DNA from 3 places in the Oerskovia sp. 140933 genome. Region 3 is predicted to be linked to each of the others. Evidence: predicted binding sites of a transcription regulator. Region 3 holds the regulator's gene; each other region holds the start of a gene.
What was found. The regulator HspR, encoded in region 3, represses chaperone genes until heat shock. The targets are predictions, from matches to a motif close to AAGTTGAGTCNNNNNGACTCAACTT.
Positions count from the first base shown of each region.

Region 1: a site for HspR is predicted at 1,531-1,555, ahead of NHG27_RS08520 (Hsp20/alpha crystallin family protein). Genes of this name have one in related genera too.
Region 2: a site for HspR is predicted at 1,699-1,723, ahead of clpB (ATP-dependent chaperone ClpB). Genes of this name have one in related genera too.

Region 1 is NZ_JAMXIO010000012.1:53,163-56,432, forward strand. Features, by position in the region: gene NHG27_RS08510 (SDR family oxidoreductase) at 1-575, shown strand, start outside; gene NHG27_RS08515 (class I SAM-dependent methyltransferase) at 820-1,425, shown strand; gene NHG27_RS08520 (Hsp20/alpha crystallin family protein) at 1,595-2,011, shown strand; gene NHG27_RS08525 (SDR family NAD(P)-dependent oxidoreductase) at 2,141-2,986, opposite strand; gene NHG27_RS08530 (hypothetical protein) at 3,225-3,270, shown strand, end outside.
Region 2 is NZ_JAMXIO010000008.1:51,053-54,322, reverse strand. Features, by position in the region: gene NHG27_RS06425 (cation diffusion facilitator family transporter) at 1-370, shown strand, start outside; gene NHG27_RS06420 (alpha/beta hydrolase) at 379-1,449, opposite strand; gene clpB (ATP-dependent chaperone ClpB) at 1,774-3,270, shown strand, end outside.
Region 3 is NZ_JAMXIO010000007.1:101,456-104,725, reverse strand. Features, by position in the region: gene grpE (nucleotide exchange factor GrpE) at 1-18, shown strand, start outside; gene NHG27_RS06035 (DnaJ C-terminal domain-containing protein) at 203-1,228, shown strand; gene NHG27_RS06030 (heat shock protein transcriptional repressor HspR) at 1,305-1,796, shown strand; gene NHG27_RS06025 (DUF1540 domain-containing protein) at 2,013-2,321, shown strand; gene NHG27_RS06020 (hypothetical protein) at 2,401-3,168, opposite strand.

The DNA.
Region 1 (3,270 bases), on a different contig from region 3:
ACCACGGGCACGAGGTGAGCGGGATCGTCCGCTCGGAGTCGCAGCTCCCGCTCGTCGAAGAGCTCGGCGGGACCCCCCTGCTGCTCGACGTCGAGCACGCGTCGACCGAGGAGATCACCGAGGCGCTGCGCGGCCACGACGCCGTCGTGTGGTCCGCCGGGGCCGGCGGCGGGAGCCCGGAGCGGACCTACGCCGTCGACCGGGATGCCGCGATCCGCTCCATGGACGCCGCCGCGGCCGCCGGGGCGCAGCGGTACGTCATGGTGTCGTGGATCGGCTCGGTGCCGGACCATGGCGTCGCGTCCGACAGCAGCTTCTTCCCGTACGCCGACGCGAAGCTCGCCGCCGACGACCACCTGCGCGGCACCGACCTCGACTGGACGATCCTCGGCCCCGGGACCCTGACGAACGACGACGCCACGGGCATGATCACGGTCGACGCCGAAGAGGGGAGGACGTCTCGCGGCAACGTCGCACTGGTCGTCGCACAGGCGCTGCGGTCCCCGTCGACTGTGGGGGAGTTCGTCCGGTTCGTCGATGGCGAAACGCCCGTGCTGGAGGTGTTCGGCCAGTAGCCGCGGACCCCTAGGTGCCGAGAACGGGGTTGAGGTCGCCATGAGGCTGATGACGACCTCAACCCCGTTCTGGACCGCGGGCAACCTCGTGGTCGACGGGCCGTCCGGCCGCTGAGACCGCGGGTCGCCCGCCCCGGACGGCGGCGGTGAGCGCGCAGGACGGAGGTACGGTCGAGGCTCCGCCCGACCGGGCTCCCGAGCCTCGGCCGGGCCCGACCACCCGCCCGACCCCGAGGAGCCACCGGTGAGCAAGGCCAACCCCACGCGCTGGGAGCAGAAGACCGCCGTGAACCCGTCCCACTCGACCTGGTACGTCGAACGGTTCCGCGCCATGGCCGCCCAGGGAGCCGACCTCGCGGGCGAGGCACGGCTCGTCGACGCCATGCTGCCGCGCGGTGCCCGGGTCCTCGACGCCGGGAGCGGACCGGGCCGCGTGGGCGCCGAGCTCGCGGCGCGCGGGCACACCGTGGTGGGCGTCGACGTCGACCCCGTGCTCATCGAGGCCGCCGAGGCCGACCACCCCGGGTCGACGTGGCTCGTCGGGGACATCGCCGAGCTCGACCTGCCCGCCGTGGGGGTCGGAGAACCGTTCGACGTGATCGTGTGCGCCGGCAACGTCGTGACGTTCCTCGCGCCGGGCACCGAGGTCGAGGTCCTGCGCCGCTTCCGCGCCCACCTGGCGCCGGGGGGACGGGCCGTGGTCGGGTTCGGGGCCGGGCGCGGGTACGCGTTCGACGCGTTCTTCGCCGACGCCGCCGAGGCCGGGCTCGAGGTCCAGCTCAAGCTCTCGACGTGGGACCTGCGGCCGTTCGCGGACGACAGCGACTTCCTGGTCGCGGTGCTGGGCTGACGCCCGGCGCCGAACCCGACGTTCGTCAGGCGACTGGTCCCTGGTGCCCGACGAACCTCGGGTTCGGCACCCGGGGGGTGTTCGTCGACGGCGAACGCAGATCTGGAATTGAGCGTAGGCGACTCAAGTTGTACCGGTCAGAGGTTCATCACCGACCGAAGGAGTCACCATGACCACCACCCTCACCACCGGCCCCGCATTCGACCGCGCCCTGCGTGACCTCCTCACCCCGCGCCCCGTGGCAGGCGTCCCGGCCCACGCCGACGTCTACCAGGACGGCGAGGACCTGGTCGCACGCTTCGACCTGCCGGGCATCGACCCCGCCCAGGACGTCACGGTCGAGGTCGAGGGCCGCAAGCTCGTCGTGCGCGGCGAGCGCAAGGACGAGCGTGCCGAGGAGGCCGACGGCCGTCGCGTCCGCGAGGTCCGCTACGGCGCGTTCCACCGCGTCGTGACCCTCCCCAAGGCCGCCGACGCGGACGCGATCAGCGCCCGCTACGACGCAGGTGTCCTGACCGTCACCGTCTCCGGCGTCTACGCCGGCACGACGCCGCAGCGCATCGAGGTCACGACCTCCGCGTCCTGACGGTCCCAGACTCCCGGCCACAGGCCACCCCCCTTCAGCCTGCGGTGCGGTGAGACCGACGGGGCCGGTGCGAGAGCACCGGCCCCGTCGTGCTGTCCACGGTCGCTGGTCGCTGTCGGGCGACCGGTGTCAGGCGGCGGCGCCCGGCTCCCCCGCGTCCGCGACCATGGCCGTGCTCACGTCCCACAGCTCGGCCGCGAGCCGCGCGTCACCCACGAGAGGGTGGGTCGTGGCGACCTTGCGCTTCACGAAGTAGTTCCCGGGCTCCCAGTCGACCCCGGGCGTCGACGTCGCGAGCCACACGAGCGTGTCCGCTCCCTTGGCCGACGACGCCAGGAAGCGGCTCAGCACGCTCTGGTACAGGACGCGCATGCTGCTCGTCGACGTCGCCGCGAAGTTCGTCGCGACCACCCCGGGGTGGAACGCCGCGGCCGAGATCCCGGACGCCCGGTACCGGCGGTCGAGCTCGCGCGTGAACAGGTTCACCGCGAGCTTCGCGTTGCCGTACGCGGTGTTCGGCGCGTACCCGCGCTCGGACTCGAGGTCGTCGAGGTGGAAGTCGCTGAAGATCCGGTGCGCGGCGCTGCTCGTGCTGACGACGCTCGCACGGCTCTCCTCGAGCCGGTCGAGCAGCAGCGTCGTGAGGAGGAACGGGGCAAGGTGGTTGACCTGGAACGTGAGCTCGTGACCGTCCTCGGAGACCTGACGGTCGGCCATGATGCCGCCCGCGTTGTTCGCGAGGACGTCGATCCGTTCGTAGCGCTCCAGGAGGTCCGCCGCGAGCGCCCGCACGTCGCTCAGGCGCGCGAAGTCCGCCACGAGGAAGTCGGCGCCCAGCTCGCGTGCGACGGCTGCGGTCTTCTCGGGCGAGCGCCCGACGACCACGACCTCGTGCCCCTCCGCCGTGAGCTGCCGGGCGGCTGCGGCGCCTATCCCGTCGCTCGCCCCGGTGATGACGATGGTCCTGCGCGCCATGGTTCTCCGCATCGTGTGGTGTCGTGGCTCGAGAGCGGGCCGGCGTGACCGTCTCGCGCGGTCGCCCCGCTCCCTTCGGAGCCTAGGTCGCCGGGCTGCTGCGTCGCACGGCGAGCGACGGTCGTCACCCCGGCTCGCGGTCGCCCGCCGTGGCCGGGATCGAGCCGCGTGCCGCCCGCTCGACGGCGGCTGGGCAGCATGCCCGGCGACGTCGGGCGAACGGTGCAACGCTGGGGCGATGGACCAGATCGTCTCCTCGGGCGGCGAGGGGTCGGACGCCGACG
Region 2 (3,270 bases), on a different contig from region 3:
GGACGCGATCGGGTCGATCGTCGTGGGGCTGATCCTCGGGGTCATCTCGTGGGTCCTGATCGACCGCAACCGTCGCTTCCTCGTCGGGGAGACCGCGGGGGCCGCGACGCGGGACGCGGTGCTGCGCGAGCTGCTCGCGGACCCCGAGGTCGACCGGGTCACGTACCTGCGCCTGGAGTACGTGGGGCCGCGGTCGCTCTACCTGGTCGCGAGCGTCGACCTCGTCGGGGACGACGACGAGCACCTGGTCGCCGAGCGCATCGACGCCCTGGAGCGCCGCGCGACGTCGGCGGCCGTGATCGTCGGTGCGGTCGTCTCGGTGTCACCCGCGAGCGAGCCGTCCCTGGTGCCGGGCGACCCGAGCCCCTGACGGCGGCCTCAGCCGGGCAGCCGCTCGTCGAGCCAGGTGAACACCTCGTCGAGGAACGCGCTGCGCGCCGGCTCGGGGGACAGGACGAGGTCGTGGGCGCCGCCCTCGATCTCGACGAGCGTCACGTCGTCGCCCAGCCGCGGGGCGCGGTCCTTGATGTGCTGGACGTCCAGGACGCTGTCGGTCGTGAGGATCTCGGGGTGGTGCCCCTTGTTCGGGCCGGACCGTGTCGAGGTCAGGACGAGGACGGGGCACTGCACGTGCAGCCCGCGCGCGACCTGCGCGTGGCCGCGCCGGATCTTGCGCAGCCAGCCGGCCCGGACGGGGAAGCCCTCGTGCGGCTTCCAGCCGAGCTCGTAGGTCCACTCACCGCCCGTCCCGGTGTGCAGGGCCCGCCCGTACGCCTCGTCGAGCGAGCCGACCACGAGCCGGGGGGCGAACCGCCCGACGACGTCGATCACCCGCGTGGAGACCACGCGGTCGAACCAGGACGAGTTGAGGTCGAACCACGGGCTGTTGAGGACGAGGGCCGTGACCTTCCCGGGCCGCGCGTTGGTCCACAGGCTCGCGATGAGGCCGCCCGTCGAGTGGCCGAGGACCACGAGCTCGTCGTGCCCCTCGTCGCGGACGACGGCGGCCGCGGCGTCGAGGTCCTGGGCGTGCAGGCTCAGGTCGGTGACCATGTTGGGGTCCTTGCCGGCCTCGGTCCAGTGCGCGAGCGAGCGGCCGTAGCCGCGCAGGTCGATCGCGTAGAAGGTGTAGCCGTGCTCCTCGAACGCGTCGGCGAGGTGCGTCTGGAAGAAGTAGTCCACGAACCCGTGGACGTACAGCACGGCCCGACGGCGGCGCTCGCCCTCGGCGGGCACCGCGCCGGTGGCCGGGCTCGTCGGGGAGCGGGTGGCCGGTGCCTGGCCCGGCGTGGGCGCCGCGGAGGTGGGCCGTGCACCTGCGGGTGCGGCGCCGTCGGGCAGGGGGGCGACGGCCTTGCGGACGAGGGTCGCCGTGTCCCCGCCGGGGAGGTCGAGCGTGCGGGCGACCCAGTCGGGTCCGAGGACGTCCTGCTGCCAGCCGTGCGTCATGGGTGCTGCCTCTCGGTCGCGGACTCGGGCGGTGCCGCGGTGCCGCCATTGTCCACCGCGCGTGCGGGCCTGTCAGGGCGAGCACGGCCCGGACGTCGAGCCGTCGTGACGGCGCGCGGCCCCCGCCGCGCCGGGGTGCGGTCCGAGGGGTCCGGTGCGATGGTGGCAGGAGGTCCGAGACGTCGCGTCCTCAGCGCCCTGCGGCCCCGCGACACCCCGACGGCGGGGCGCATCGTGACATGACGGACAGAGTTGAGTGGAATAGGCTCAAGTCAGCCCAGTGTTGTTCAGGTAGACCCAGACCCTTGAAGTACCGGAGACCCCATGGACACCAAGTTCACCACCATGTCCCAGCAAGCCATCGGCGAGGCGATCCAGACCGCCTCGGCCGCGGGCAACCCCCAGCTCGAACCCGTCCACCTCCTCGCCGCGCTCCTCACGCAGGAGGGCGGCGTCGCCGTCGGGCTCCTCGAGGCCGTGGGCGCGAACGCCCAGGCCATCGGCCAGCGGGTGCGTGCGGCGCTCGTCGCGCTGCCCACCGCGAGCGGCTCTGCCGTCGCCCAGCCGACGGCCTCGCGCGCGACCTCCGCCGCGCTCGACCTGGCCTCGAAGGAGGCCCAGGGCATGGGGGACGAGTACGTCTCGACCGAGCACCTGCTCATCGGGATCGCCGCCGGCTCCTCGACCGCCGCGCAGATCCTCGGCGACGCCGGGGCCACGGCCGACGCGCTGCGCTCCGCGCTGCCCGCGGTCCGCGGCTCGGGCCGCGTCACGAGCCCCAACCCCGAGGGCACCTACAAGGCGCTCGAGCAGTACGGCCAGGACCTCACCGCGGCTGCGGCCGAGGGCAAGCTCGACCCCGTGATCGGGCGCGACTCGGAGATCCGCCGCGTCGTGCAGGTCCTCTCGCGCCGCACCAAGAACAACCCGGTCCTGATCGGCGAGCCCGGCGTCGGCAAGACGGCCGTCGTCGAGGGCCTGGCCCAGCGCATCGTCGCGGGCGACGTCCCCGACTCCCTCAAGGGCAAGAAGCTCATCTCGCTCGACCTCGCGGCCATGGTCGCGGGTGCCAAGTACCGCGGCGAGTTCGAGGAGCGCCTCAAGGCCGTCCTGGAGGAGATCAAGTCCTCCGACGGCGAGGTCGTGACGTTCATCGACGAGCTCCACACCGTGGTCGGTGCGGGCGCGGGCGGCGAGGGCGCCATGGACGCGGGCAACATGCTCAAGCCCATGCTGGCCCGCGGCGAGCTGCGCCTGGTCGGTGCGACGACCCTCGACGAGTACCGCGAGCACATCGAGAAGGACCCCGCCCTCGAGCGCCGCTTCCAGCAGGTCTTCGTGGGCGAGCCCTCGGTCGAGGACACGGTCGCGATCCTGCGCGGGCTCAAGGAGCGCTACGAGGCGCACCACAAGGTGACGATCGCGGACTCGGCGCTCGTGGCCGCGGCCGCGCTGTCCGACCGCTACATCACGGGCCGCCAGCTCCCCGACAAGGCGATCGACCTGGTCGACGAGGCCGCGTCGCGCCTGCGCATGGAGCTCGACTCCTCGCCCATCGAGATCGACGAGCTCCAGCGTGCCGTGACGCGCCTCGAGATGGAGGAGGTCGTGCTCTCCGAGTCCGACGACCCCGCGTCGCGCGAGCGCCTCGAGAAGCTGCGGGCCGACCTCGCCGACCGTCGCGAGGAGCTGTCCGCGCTGACCGCGCGCTGGGACGCCGAGAAGGCGGGGCACAACCGCGTCGGCGACCTGCGCGCCCGGCTCGACGAGCTGCGCGTCCAGGTCGAGCGCGCCATCCGTGAGGGCGACCTCGAGACCGCG
Region 3 (3,270 bases):
GTCGTCGGACCGGAGTAGGACGGCAGGTGGGTGCGGTGTCCTGAGGGACGCGGCACCCACCGGACCCGGAGGCCCGACGACGGAGCCCACCTTCCGCGTGAAGGTGCGGCTCCGCCGTCGGGCACCGGGAGCAGGACACCGATGGACGTAAGCAGGAACTGCCGGCCCCGGGGCCGGTGACACACCGATGAGAGGAGGCGCCTTGACCGGTCAGGACTGGATCGAGAAGGACTTCTACGCCGCGCTGGGCGTCCCCAAGGATGCCGACGACGCCGCGATCAAGAAGGCGTACCGCAAGCTGGCCCGCACCTACCACCCCGACCAGAACCAGGGGGACGCGAAGGCCGAGGCCAAGTTCAAGGAGATCGGGGAGGCCTACGCGGTCCTGTCCGACCCCGAGCAGCGCCAGCAGTACGACGCGATCCGGGCCATGGCCGGCGGGGGCGCCCGCTTCTCCGCAGGAGCCGGCGGTCCCGCCGGTGGAGCCGGGGGGTTCGAGGACATCTTCGGCGGCATGTTCGGCGGTGGCGGTGGCGGCGGTGGCGGCGGAGGCCGCGTGCGGTACTCCACCCAGACCGGCGGAGGCGGCGGCTTCGAGGACATCCTCGGGTCGATGTTCGGCGGCGGGGGAGGCCAGACCGGCTTCCGCCCCAACGCCGGGTACCAGCGCCCGCAGCCCGGCGCGGACGTGCACTCGTCGGCGACGCTCGGGTTCCGACCCGCGGTCGAGGGGTCGACCGTCAACGTCACGACCGAGGGCCGCACCATCACGGCCCGCATCCCGGCGGGGGTGCGCGACGGCCAGAAGATCCGGCTGCGCGGCAAGGGCCGCCCCGGTGTCGCGGGCGGACCGCCCGGCGACCTGGTCATCACGGTGCACGTCACGCCGCACCCCGTGTTCTCGGTCGACGAGAAGCACAACCTGCGCCTGACGGTCCCCGTGACGTTCGCGGAGGCCGCGCTCGGCTCGACCATCGAGGTCCCGACGCTCGACGGCAAGCCCGTCAAGGTCAAGGTCCCCGCGGGCACGCCGTCCGGCCGGACGCTGCGCGTCAAGGGCAAGGGCGTCAAGACCGCCAAGGCGACGGGCGACCTGCTCGTCACGATCCAGGTCGTCGTGCCGCAGAAGCTCTCGAAGACCGCCAAGGAGGCCGTCGAGGCGCTCGCCGCGGCGACCGACGGCGAGGGCGACGTGCGGTCCGACGTGTTCGCGCGCGCAGCAGACTAGGGGACTGGTAGCGGTGCTGCGGGTCGGACCCGCGGCACGGACCGGTCGGAGCACGAAGCAGCGAGAGGAGGCAAGCATGGCCAGGAACGAGTCGCCCGCAGGGAACCACCTGCCGTTCAACGCGTACGACGACGCCCCCGTGCTCGCCATCTCGCAGGCCGCGGTGCTCGCGGGGATGCACCCGCAGACCCTGCGCCAGTACGACCGCCTGGGCCTCGTGACGCCGCGACGCACCATGGGTCGGGGGCGCCGGTACTCGCAGCGGGACGTCGCCAAGCTGCTCGAGGTCCAGCAGCTCTCCCAGGAGGAGGGCATCAACCTGGCGGGCATCCGTCGGATCCTGGCGCTCGAGGAGCAGGTGGGTCGCCTGGAGGCCCGGCTCGACGCGATCTCGACGCAGCTCGAGGGAGGCCGCGTGTTCGCGGCGGGGGTGAGCGGCGACGTCGTCATGGTGCCGCGCGGACGCCGGGTCCGGCGCCGCAGCGCGGAGGACGTCGGGCGCGTCGTCGGCGGGCAGGACACCGAGACCCGGGCGCTCGTCCTGTGGCGGCCCGGGCGCGGGGACTGACCCTCTGTCGACGTGCCCGGACAGGACGATCCACGGCCCGGCCCGCAGCATCCGGATTCCCGCGACGAGCATTTACGTGCGTTCCGCGTCACGTAAAAATGGCGGAATTCCGCCGAAGTGAGTGAGGCCTTGCTTCCTGTACAAGGGATGCGGCAAGGAATACCGTGAAGGAAATGCACGGTTGAACGCCCTCCCCTTCGAGCAAGGAGAAGTCCCATGAGCAGCCTGATGGAGTTGCCCCAGGTCGTCGAGTGTTCGATCGACGGCTGCGGATACAACCACGAGCACGGCTGCCACGCCGGCGCCGTGACGATCGCCGCGCACGGCACCGACGCCGAGTGCGCGACGTTCATCCCGCTGACCGCCAAGGGCGGCCTGGAGAAGGTCATCGCCCACGTCGGCGCCTGCCAGCGGGGTGAGTGCGCGCACAACGAGGCGCTCGAGTGCAACGCCTCCTCGATCCGCGTCGGAGCCGGACCTCAGGGTGCCGACCACGCGGACTGCCTCACCTACGCCCCCCGCTGACCCTCGCGCCGACCCGGCGCGCCCCCTCGACGCCCCGCTCGTCCCTCGCCGGACGACGGGGCGTCGAGGCGTGGTGGCGTCAGCGCGACAGATCCTGGAGCATCCTGGCGGCGTCGGCGTGCTGCGGGGGAAGCGGCTCGACCCAGATGCGGGGAGGCCGACGGAGGATCGCGGTCACCCCGAACGTGAGGGCCGTGCGCTCGATCCTGTGCCGGAGCTCGGCGCGCAGCGGGGCGAGGTCGGTCGTGCGCACGCAGAGCGCGGCGTAGATGCCCCCGCCGAGGGTCGCCACGGGATGTCCGAGCCCGAAGGTCTCGGAGAGGACCTTGCCCATGGCCGCCGCGCGAGCGACCTTCTGCCACCCGTCGATCCGCTCGATCGCGACGTCCACCATGACGAGGCAGTGGGTGGTCGAGGCCGGCGCCCCGAGCCGGTCGGCCACCCCGTACGTCTCCTGGAGGCGCTGGACGAGGTACGGGACCGTGACGAGACCGGACCGAGGGTCGGTGGTCGGCGGGGCCCCGGGGACCAGCTCGTTCCCCACCGCCCACCCGGTGCTGATCGCCCGCAGCACGCGTACGTCGGGGGCCGTGCCCCAGAGGTCGAACAAGCAGGTGAGGTCGTCGATCGTCTCGCCGATGCTGATGCCGTCGCGGCCGCGGGCCTCGCCGAGCCGCTCTGCTGCGGGAGCCGGGCACCTGGCGTCCGTGATGGCTTCGACGAGCGCCTCGACGGCAGGGTGGTACCAGTCGCCAGGCCGCAGCCAGACGCTGTTCGTGCTGGCCGCCTGCCACTCGTCGAGCAGCGAGGCGACGGCTGGCTCGGGGTAGCCAGGTCGTAGGTCCATACCCATGAGACGTCCGGACCCGTCCCTCATGACGCGACAGCGGCCGTCCGGTTTATCTTTCATCCGCTCGACACACCGGCGCATATGCAGCACACTCGGCCC